2 regions of the Pseudomonas sp. AC229 genome follow, and region 1 is predicted to be linked to the other one. Evidence: riboswitches for the same ligand, from Rfam matches in the RefSeq annotation. Region 1 holds a riboswitch; the other holds the start of a gene.
What was found. Region 1 has a riboswitch for cobalamin ahead of cobW (cobalamin biosynthesis protein CobW). Riboswitches for the same ligand answer to the same signal wherever they lie in the genome.
Positions count from the first base shown of each region.

Region 1 (4,832 bases):
GCCCTCACACCGTGCGCTTGAGGGCCACAATGCCGACCGTCAAGCCGAACGGGCGCATCACCTTGTTCAGCGATTTCACTGTCGGATTGCCCGCGTCCTGCTCCAACTGCAACAGGCTGCGCTCGGACATTTTGCACAGCTTGGCGAATTTGGCCTGGCTAAGGCCGGTGACCTCTTGGCGTAGCCGGCTCACGGCCTGACCCAGCGTAAGGCTGCCTTCGCTGAGCGCCTCGTGAATCTCCCGGATCAGCCTGCCGCGCTCCTCGATATCCAGGTTTTTCACAGCAAATCTCCTTTGCCCAAATACGCCGTCAAATCGCTCAGATGCACGGCCGGGTGGCGCCAGGTCGCGGGCGGCAGCGGCTGGCTCGCCAGAATGTCTGGCAAGGCGAGCAGCGTTTGGGCCTGGGCGCGCAAACGATCAAACGCGTCATCGGCGTTGACCCAGCGGCTTAGCGAAGCGCACGCCATGCGCCAGTTCACTTCACCGGCCTGTTCAATCGGCGGCGCCCACTTGGTGGTGCGACTGATGGCCTCGTCATCCATGACCATGGGCGCCAAGTCATAAATGGGCGCCAGACGTAGCGAAGCATCGCCACGAATAATTGCCGTGTTGCGCCCGTGGTTGTCCGAGTTACCGAGAATTTTGTTGAGTAGGTCGCGGCGCAGGTATTCGCCGATTAACGCGTCCAGTTGGTCGCGCTGGCCGGTGTCGATCCACAGTCCGGCCAGTAGCTCGATTACCAAAGTGGCAGCCGCCTGAAAAGCCCTTCTGCGCGTCGAGGAAACGCACCTGCATCGCGTCGTGCCAGACGCCATCGGTAAACAACTGGAAGGTCAGGTTCATAGGGGCTCACCGCACTATAGTGCGGAAAACTATAGCGTTAGCCCTGCAAAACCGCAATTTAGTGCGGTAAAACAAGCGAAATCAGGACTTATTCCGCACTATATTGCGGTTTTATCAGGGTGATTTAACCGATTGCCGCAATGTAATACGGTAGGCCACCCACGGCGAATTTGACCCATCCCCCACCACTGCGTAGCCTTGCTCGCTTCGAGGTCTCGGCGCATTTGCGCCAGAGCTAAGAGGGAACGCGGTGCGCTGAACAGCCAGGCCGCGGCTGCCCCCGCAACTGTAAACGACCGGCTTTCTTCCAGTGCCACTGCCACGCGCGGGAAGGCGAGGAAAGCGGCCCGCATCAAGGGCCATGTCGTGAGCCAGGAGACCTGCCTCGAACCTATTCACGACAACCGGGCGGGGTGATCCGGTGGCGAATTCTGCGGTGAGCGCTCTGCTCGCTGCAGCCGTCGCAGCCGCCCGCCGATCCGATTTCGCGCGTATCCAACAGGGCTGCATTCGATGAAAAGCTTGGCCAAACTCCCCGTCACCATCGTCACCGGCTTTCTCGGCGCCGGCAAAACCACGCTGCTGCGCCATATGCTCGACAACGCCGAAGGCCGCCGCATTGCGGTGATCGTCAATGAGTTTGGCGAGCTGGGTATCGACGGTGAAATCCTCAAGCAATGCACCATCGGCTGCACCGAAGAAGAAGCCAACGGCCGCGTCTACGAGCTGGCCAACGGCTGCTTGTGCTGCACAGTGCAAGAGGAGTTCTTCCCGGTAATGCGCGAGCTGGTGGCGCGTCGCGGCGACCTTGACCAAATTCTTATCGAAACCTCGGGCCTGGCCTTGCCCAAGCCGTTGGTACAAGCCTTCAACTGGCCGGAAATTCGCAATGCCTGCACCGTCGATGCGGTGATCACCGTGGTCGACAGCCCTGCCGTTGCCGCCGGCACGTTTGCCGCGTTTCCAGACCAAGTCGACGCACAGCGCCGCGAAGACCCGAACCTGGACCACGAATCGCCGCTGCACGAGCTGTTCGCCGACCAACTGGCCAGCGCCGACCTGGTGATTCTCAACAAAGCCGACCTGCTCAGCCCTGAAGCGCTGGCGGCCGTGCGTGCCGAAGTGGCCGAGGAACTGCCGCCAGCGGTGAAGGTGATCGAAGCGCGCAGTGGCGTGTTGCCTCTGTCGGTGCTGCTGGGCCTGAACTCGGAAACCGAACTGCACATCGACAGCCGCAAAACACACCACGATCTGGAAGACCACGAAGAACACGACCACGACGAGTTCGACTCTTTCTCCGTGGAACTGCCGGAAGTCGAAGAAGCGCAATTGCTGGCCGCGCTCAATGGCCTGGTAGAGCGTCACGGCGTGCTGCGCGTCAAAGGCTTCGCCGCCATTCCCGGCAAACCGATGCGCCTGCTGATTCAGGGCGTAGGCAAGCGTTTCGACAAACACTTCGACCGCGCCTGGCGTAGCGATGAAGCGCGCAGCAGCCACTTGGTGATCATTGGCCAGGAGTTGGACGAGGCGGTGATTAGTAATGAATTACGCCAGGCATTGGTGTGACGAACGCGCGTTTGCCTTTTGCCCCCTCTCCCGCTTGCGGGAGAGGGTTGGGGTGAGGGCAGCGGACTTGCGTTAGCCCCGGCCCTCACCCTCGGTCCCTCTCCCACAAGCGGGAGAGGGAAGCACAGCACCTGAGTTTTTTATGCATTTACTCCGCACCCAACCCGGTGGTTTCGTCCCCGCTGATGGCATCGCCCATCTGGCGCAAACCCCTGCGGATGTGGTGATTCTGTGCACCGGTGACTCGCACCTTTCGCTGCTCGCCGCCGCTGCCCAAACCCTGCCAGACGATTACCCAAGCCTGCGCCTGGCCAGCCCCGCGCAGTTGCAGAATCACGCCTCGGTGGACCTCTACGTCGAGGAGGTGCTGCAACACGCCAAGGTAATTCTGGTGTCCGTGCACGGCGGGCTGAGTTATTGGCGCTACGGCATTGAGCGGCTGGTGGAACTGGCGCAACGCGGCGCGCAGCTGATTCTGGTGCCCGGCGATGACAGCCCCGACCCTGAACTTACCGCCCTCGGCACCGTCGCCCCCGAGCAGGCTGACCGCCTGTGGCAGTACCTGCGCCAAGGCGGCGTCGACAACGCTCGTCAGCTGTTTCAGTACCTGGCGGCCACTTGGCTCAATGGCGATTACCCCTGGGTCGAGCCGCAGCCGTTGCCGCGTGTGGGCGTGTATCACCCCAGCGCGGCCAATGCCGGACTGGCAGATTGGCAAGCGACCTGGGCAGCCGGGCAGCCGGTGGTCGGCCTGCTGTTTTATCGCACTCACGTGCAGTCGGCGAACACCGCCTTTATCCACAGCTTCTGCGAGCGCTTGAGCGCGCAAGGGCTGAACCCGCTGCCCATCGCCGTCGCCAGTTTGAAAGAAGCCGCGTGCCTGGCCGTGGTCGAAGACCTGCTCGACGAAAGCAATGCCAGCCTGATCATCAACACCACCGGCTTCGCCCAATCCAACCCCGAGCAGCCCAACTTGCGCCCGTTCCGCCGCAATGTGCCCGTGCTGCAAGCCATCTGCGCCCTGGACAACCAGCCGCTATGGCAAGCCAACCCGCAGGGCCTGGGCTCGCGCGACCTGGCCATGCACATCGCCTTGCCGGAGCTTGATGGCCGGCTGATTACCCGCCCCATCAGTTTTAAGGGCCTGGCGTGGCGCAGCGAGCGCAGCCAGAGCGACGTGGTGTGTTACGAAGCCGACCTGGAGCGCATGAACTTCGTCGCCGAGCTGGCGCGCCGCTGGGTCGACCTGGCGCGAGTGGCCAATGCCGACAAACGCATCGCCCTGGTGCTCGCCAACTACCCGACCCGCGACGGCCGCATCGGCAACGGCGTGGGCCTTGATACGCCCGCTGCCGCGCTGAATATTCTTCGCGCCCTGCAGGACGAGGGCTATCCGGTCGAAGGCTTGCCGGACACCGGCACCGCGTTGATTCATCAATTGCTCGGAGGCGTGACTAACGATCTTGACGGCTTGGACCTGCGACCTTGCGCGCAAAGTCTGGCGCTGGCCGACTACCACCGCCTGTTTGCGCGCCTGCCACTGGCTAACCAACAAGCCGTGCGCGAGCGCTGGGGCGAGCCGGAGCAAGACCCTATGTTCCGAGGCGGTCGCATGATGATCGCCGGGCTGCGCTACGGCCTGACGTTTGTCGGTATTCAGCCGGCGCGCGGCTACCAGCTCGACGCCAGCGCCGTGTACCACGACCCCGATCTGGTGCCGCCTCACGGCTACCTGGCGTTTTACTTCTGGTTGCGCGACACCTTTGCCATGAACGCTGTGGTGCATGTGGGCAAGCACGGCAATCTGGAATGGCTGCCGGGCAAAAGCGTGGGCTTGTCGCAGCAGTGCTGGCCGGACGCGATTCTTGGCCCAACGCCGAACGTGTACCCGTTTATCGTCAACGACCCCGGCGAAGGCGCGCAGGCCAAGCGCCGCACCCAGGCCGTGATCATCGACCACCTGATGCCGCCGCTCACCCGCGCCGAAAGCTACGGCCCGCTGCGCGACATTGAGCGCCTGGCCGACGAGTACTACGACGCCTCGCTGCTCGACGAGCGGCGCGCGACCGAGTTGCGCGGCGAAATTCTGGCCCTGGTGCGCGCCACCCAGCTCGACCGCGAGTTGCAGCTACAGATCAACGACGACCCCAATTCCTGGCTGCCCCAGTTGGACGCCTATCTGTGCGACTTAAAGGAATCGCAGATTCGCGACGGCCTGCATGTGTTCGGCGAATCCCCGGCCGGGCGCCTGCGCCTGGACACATTGCTGGCCTTGCTGCGCATTCCCCGTGGCGACGGCAAAGGCCGCAACGCCAGCCTGTTGCAGGCGCTGGCTAAAGATTTCGAGCTGGGTTTCAACCCGCTGAATTGCGAAATGGCCGCGCCGTGGAGCGGGCCGCGTCCGGCTGCGCTGCACGCG
Region 1 is NZ_CEEDHK010000006.1:183,034-187,865, reverse strand. Features, by position in the region: gene AC0IW7_RS10480 (helix-turn-helix domain-containing protein) at 5-283, opposite strand; gene AC0IW7_RS10475 (HipA domain-containing protein) at 280-747, opposite strand; cobalamin riboswitch at 1,041-1,249, shown strand; gene cobW (cobalamin biosynthesis protein CobW) at 1,361-2,413, shown strand; gene cobN (cobaltochelatase subunit CobN) at 2,556-4,832, shown strand, end outside.

Region 2 (4,832 bases), on a different contig from region 1:
GCCATGAAGCAGGCCGGCGCTGATGGGCTTAGGCAAACAGGCGCCCTCCGAGCAGCAACACCAGCAGCCACAACAGCACGCCACGGCGCACCAGACGCACCGCGCGCTCAATGGTGTCGGCATCCGGCGGCGGCCCTTCGCCCAAGGGCGGGCGTTCGCGCAAGGCGCCGTGGTACATGGCCGGACGCCCCAGCGCTACGCCCAGCGCACCAGCGCCCGCCGCCATCACCGGGCCGGCGTTCGGGCTGTACCAGGTGAAGCCCTGCCGCCACCAGCAGCGCAAAGCGAGACGCGTGTTGCCGAGCAACGCATAAGTGAGGGCCACCAGGCGTGCTGGGATCAGATTGAGCACATCGTCGATGCGCGCCGCCGCCCAGCCAAAGCGTTCGAAACGCGGGTTGCGGTAGCCCCACATGGCGTCCAGCGTGTTGCTCAGGCGGTACAAAACCACCCCCGGCGCGCCCAGCAGCGCGAACCAGAACAAGGCGGCGAACACCGCATCGCTGCCGTTTTCCAGCACCGATTCGGTGGCGGCCAAGGCCACGCCGTGCTCGTCGAGGGCGCTGGTGTCGCGGCTGACGATATAACCCACACGCTCGCGGGCTTTGGCCAAATCACCGTCGCGCAGCGCCTGCACAATCGGTTGCACATGTTCGGTGAGGCTTTGCATGCCCAGCGCCAGGTACAGCGCGGCAATGTCCACCAGCCAGCCGATGTAGGGCAGCAGGCTCAGCAACCAGGCGGCGACGGTCAGCGGCAGTACGGCCAGCACCCAGGCGGTGACGCCATGGCTGCGCCAGCCGCGCCCGACCTCTTCGGCGTTGTCGCTGAAGGCGCGGTTGAAGCGCTGTTCGAGGGCATTGGCCAGGCGCCCAAAGCCCACCAGCGGATGCCAGCGTTTGGGTTCGCCGAAACACGCGTCCAGCGCCACCCCGGCGACGCTGAGCAAGGCGATGCTCATTGCGCCTCCGGCCAGGTGTCGGTGAATAGCAGTTCGCTGAGCGGTCGCGGCGTCGCCCAGCCTTCCTGTTGCAGCATCGGCGCTTCGTAGAATTCGGGCACCGGGCCCACGCACAACACTGCAACGGGCTTGGCACCGGCGGGCAAGCGCAGCAGCTCGGCCAACGCGTGTGGCTCGAACATCGACACCCAACCCACGCCCAGGCCCTCGGCGCGAGCGGCCAGCCAGAAGTTTTGAATGGCGCACGACACCGAGGCCAGGTCCATTTCCGGCAAGGTGCGGCGGCCAAATACATGGGCTTCACGGCCATCGCCGAGGGCGATCACCAGCAGCTCGGCGCAGTCGCGAATGCCCTCGACCTTCAGCCGCATAAATTCATCGGCGCGCTGTTCCAGTGCCTCGGCGGTGCGCACCCGCTCTTCTTCCACCAGCGCATGAATGGCATGGCGCAACGCTGTTTGCGTAATGCGGATAAACCGCCACGGCTGCATCAAGCCGACGCTCGGCGCGTGGTGCGCCGCTTCAAGCAAGCGCGCCAGCACCTCGGGCGCCACCTCGCCGCCGCTGAAGTGGCGCATGTCGCGGCGCTCAGCAATGGCGCGGTAAACAGCCGCGCGCTCGGCGGCGCTGTAGGCGTGGTCGGTCATGCGAGCTGCTCGTCGCTCTGTTGAATGTGGGCGACGGCGGGCGCTGCGCCAGGCAGAAACAGTGCCGCTGCGGCCGCCGGGTTGGACGGCATATACAAGTGAATGTACGAAGCCGTCAGCCGGCCGATGCGGTACACCGCCTCGCTGGTGCGTTTGTAAGTCGGGCACACGCCACGGGCCAGCGGCTCCAGGGCGCAGTGCAGTTCGGAGTAGTGATAGGTGTGGCCGCGCACGCGGCCTTCGGGCAATTCGATTTCCTGCAACGCCAGGGCTTTGAGCTTTTTATGCATGAGCGCATTGCCCGGCAGCAGGCCCAGCAGTTCGCCGCTGGCGCCGTCTTTGTCGGTTAGCGCGTCGAGCAGGTACAACATGCCGCCGCATTCGGCGTGCAGCGGTTTGCCGGCCGCGTGATGGGCGTGAATGGCGGCGCGCATGGCCTGGTTGGCTTGCAGCGGTTGCAGGTGCAATTCCGGATAACCGCCGGGCAAATACAGGCTGTCGACCTCGGGCAATTCGCTGTCGCGCAACGGCGAAAATTCGATCAGCTCGGCGCCCAGCTCGCGCAGCAGGTCGAGGTTGGCCTGATACAGAAAGGCGAACGAGGTGTCGCGCGCCACGCCAATGCGCACGCCATCGAGCAACGGCGGAACGTGCCGAACCGCTGGCGGCGGTGCGAAGCGCACCGGTGCCGGCAGCATGGTGTCGGCGCTGGCCGCCAGGGCGTCGGCTGCTGCGTCCAGGCGGGCATCCAGGTCTTCCAGCTCTTCGGCTTGCACCAGGCCCAGGTGCCGGCTCGGCAGTTCGATGGCGGCGCTGCGCGGCAAGGCGCCGTACCACTTGATGGCCGGCGGCAGGCAGTCGCGCAGGATTTCGCCATGGCGGGCGCTGCCGGTGCGGTTGGCGAGCACGCCGGAGAACGGCAGGTCGGCCTGGTACGTGGCCATGCCGTGCGCCATGGCGCCGAAGGTTTGCGCCATGCCGGAACCGTCAATCAGGGCCAGCACTGGCACGCCGAAGTGACGGGCCAAATCGGCGGCCGATGGCGTGCCGTCGAACAGGCCCATGACGCCCTCAATCAGAATCAGATCAGCCTCGGCGGCGGCTTCCCAGAGCAGGCGGCGGCTTTCCGCTTCGCCGACCATCCACAAATCCAACTGGTACACCGGCGCACCGCTGGCGCGGGCAAGAATCATGGGGTCGAGAAAGTCAGGCCCGCATTTGAACACCCGCACCCGTTTGCCTTGGCGTGTGTGCAAGCGCGCCAGGGCGGCGGTGACCGTGGTTTTGCCCTGGCCGGACGCCGGTGCGGCGATCAACAGCGCGGGGCATGCATGGCTCTGCATCAGAACTCCACCCCGGCCTGGGCTTTGACGCCGGATTTGAACGCGTGCTTGACCATGGCCATTTCGGTCACGGTGTCGGCGGCTTCAATGAGCGCAGGCGGCGCGCCACGGCCAGTGGCGACCACGTGCTGAAATTCCGGACGGCCGCCGATGTCGGCAAGCACGGTGTCGAGGTCGAGGTAGTTGTGTTTGAGGGCGATGTTCAGCTCGTCGAGCACCACCAGGCCGATGGCCGGGTCGTTGAGCATGTCTTTGGCCACGGCCCAGGCGGCGACTGCTTTGTCGATGTCGCGCTGGCGGTCCTGGGTGTCCCAGGTGTAGCCCTCGCCCATCACGTGGTAGCTAACTTCTTCGGGGAAGCGGCGGAAGAAGCGTTCTTCACCCGTGCTGGCCGCGCCTTTGATGAACTGCACCACGCCCACTTTCATGCCATGGCCCAAGGCCCGCGCGACCATGCCAAACGCCGAGCTGCTTTTGCCTTTGCCATTGCCGGTGTGCACCAGCAGCAGGCCGTATTCGTTCTGGGCCTGGGCGATTTTCTCGTCGATAAGGGCTTTTTTACGGGCCATGCGCGCCTTGTGGCGGGCGTCGCGTTCTGCGGATTCGCTCATTGCGGTCTCAGCTCTTCAACATCAATTGTCCACGCCGGGAAAACCCGCGCGAGGCGGCGGTTTTCCAACGGCTTGGTTGAGGCTAGCGGAGAACGGCAGACGCAGGGATTGCAGGCAATCACCCGACGCCAGACAAAGCCCTCCGCAATGCCGTGGTACTGCGACAGGCCGGTCTCCGGGCTAATGAGCGCGGCCACTGATGGCCAACAGAACAGCGCGCCTTCCCGTGTTCAACACAGTGGCTAGTGCGGTGTTCAGCTCAATTACCGTTGCGGGGGCAGCGTCGGCTTGTGCCGTTTCTTTTGTACGCGCAACACGTACAAAACAAGCGGGACCGACTTCCCTGTTTCACCGCCAAATGGCGGCACCTGAAGCGAGGGTGGCAGGTTAGAGGGTTGCAGGTTGAGCGTCAATTCGGCGGGCGTCGCCAACTCGGCGCACTTCTGTATAGGGGAAACCCCTACAAAGCCTGTAGGGGGTGCCCCGATTTTTCGCTTAGCCGCGGCTGCCTATAGTTCACCCAACTTGAACCTGGTCGGGAATTTGCCGTGTTGGCCTATTGCGCGCTTTACCTTGGAGTTGTCATCAGCCTGGTTGGCCTGGGCGTGTCCATGCCGTGGTTGGCCGGTGCCGGTCTGGCGGTTACCGCCTTGGCTGGCGTGTTTGTACGGCCGAGCAAGGCGCCCGTGGCCGAGCCGGTTTACGTTGAAGAAACCGCGCCAACCCTGGACAACCAACCGCTGCTCAGCGCCCTGCTGCCGACCTGGAACGACAACCTTGGCCAGGTGCGCCAATTGCTGGGCAGCAATGTCAGCGCGCTGTTCGAGCGCTTCGCCAGTTTGGTCGACCGCCTGCAACAAACCCTCAACCGTTCCGAAAGCGTGCTCGGCAACAACGGCATCGGCGACAGCCTGCGCACCGCCAATGCGCGCCTCGACGAAGTAACCAGCGCTTTCCACGCCGCCAGCGACAACCGCAAGCAATTGCTCGCCACCGTCGGCCACCTGAACAGCTATGCCAGCGAATTGCAGAGCATGTCCAAGCATGTGCAAGACATCGCCAGCCAAACCAACCTGCTCGCCCTCAACGCCGCCATCGAGGCCGCCCGTGCCGGTGAATACGGCCGGGGTTTCTCGGTGGTCGCCGATGAGGTGCGCAAACTCTCCAGCCTGTCGGCCGAAACCGGGCAGCGCATGGTCGAGAAAGTGGGCGAGATCAACAAAGCCATCCAGTCCACCGTCGGCGCTGCGGATCAGCTGTCGGCCAGCGA
Region 2 is NZ_CEEDHK010000008.1:220,155-224,986, forward strand. Features, by position in the region: gene cobD (threonine-phosphate decarboxylase CobD) at 1-36, opposite strand, end outside; gene cbiB (adenosylcobinamide-phosphate synthase CbiB) at 29-961, opposite strand; gene bluB (5,6-dimethylbenzimidazole synthase) at 958-1,608, opposite strand; gene AC0IW7_RS13560 (cobyrinate a,c-diamide synthase) at 1,605-2,951, opposite strand; gene cobO (cob(I)yrinic acid a,c-diamide adenosyltransferase) at 2,951-3,562, opposite strand; cobalamin riboswitch at 3,712-3,949, opposite strand; gene AC0IW7_RS13570 (methyl-accepting chemotaxis protein) at 4,174-4,832, shown strand, end outside.
Region 2: another riboswitch for cobalamin. It lies ahead of cobO (cob(I)yrinic acid a,c-diamide adenosyltransferase); the one in region 1 lies ahead of cobW (cobalamin biosynthesis protein CobW).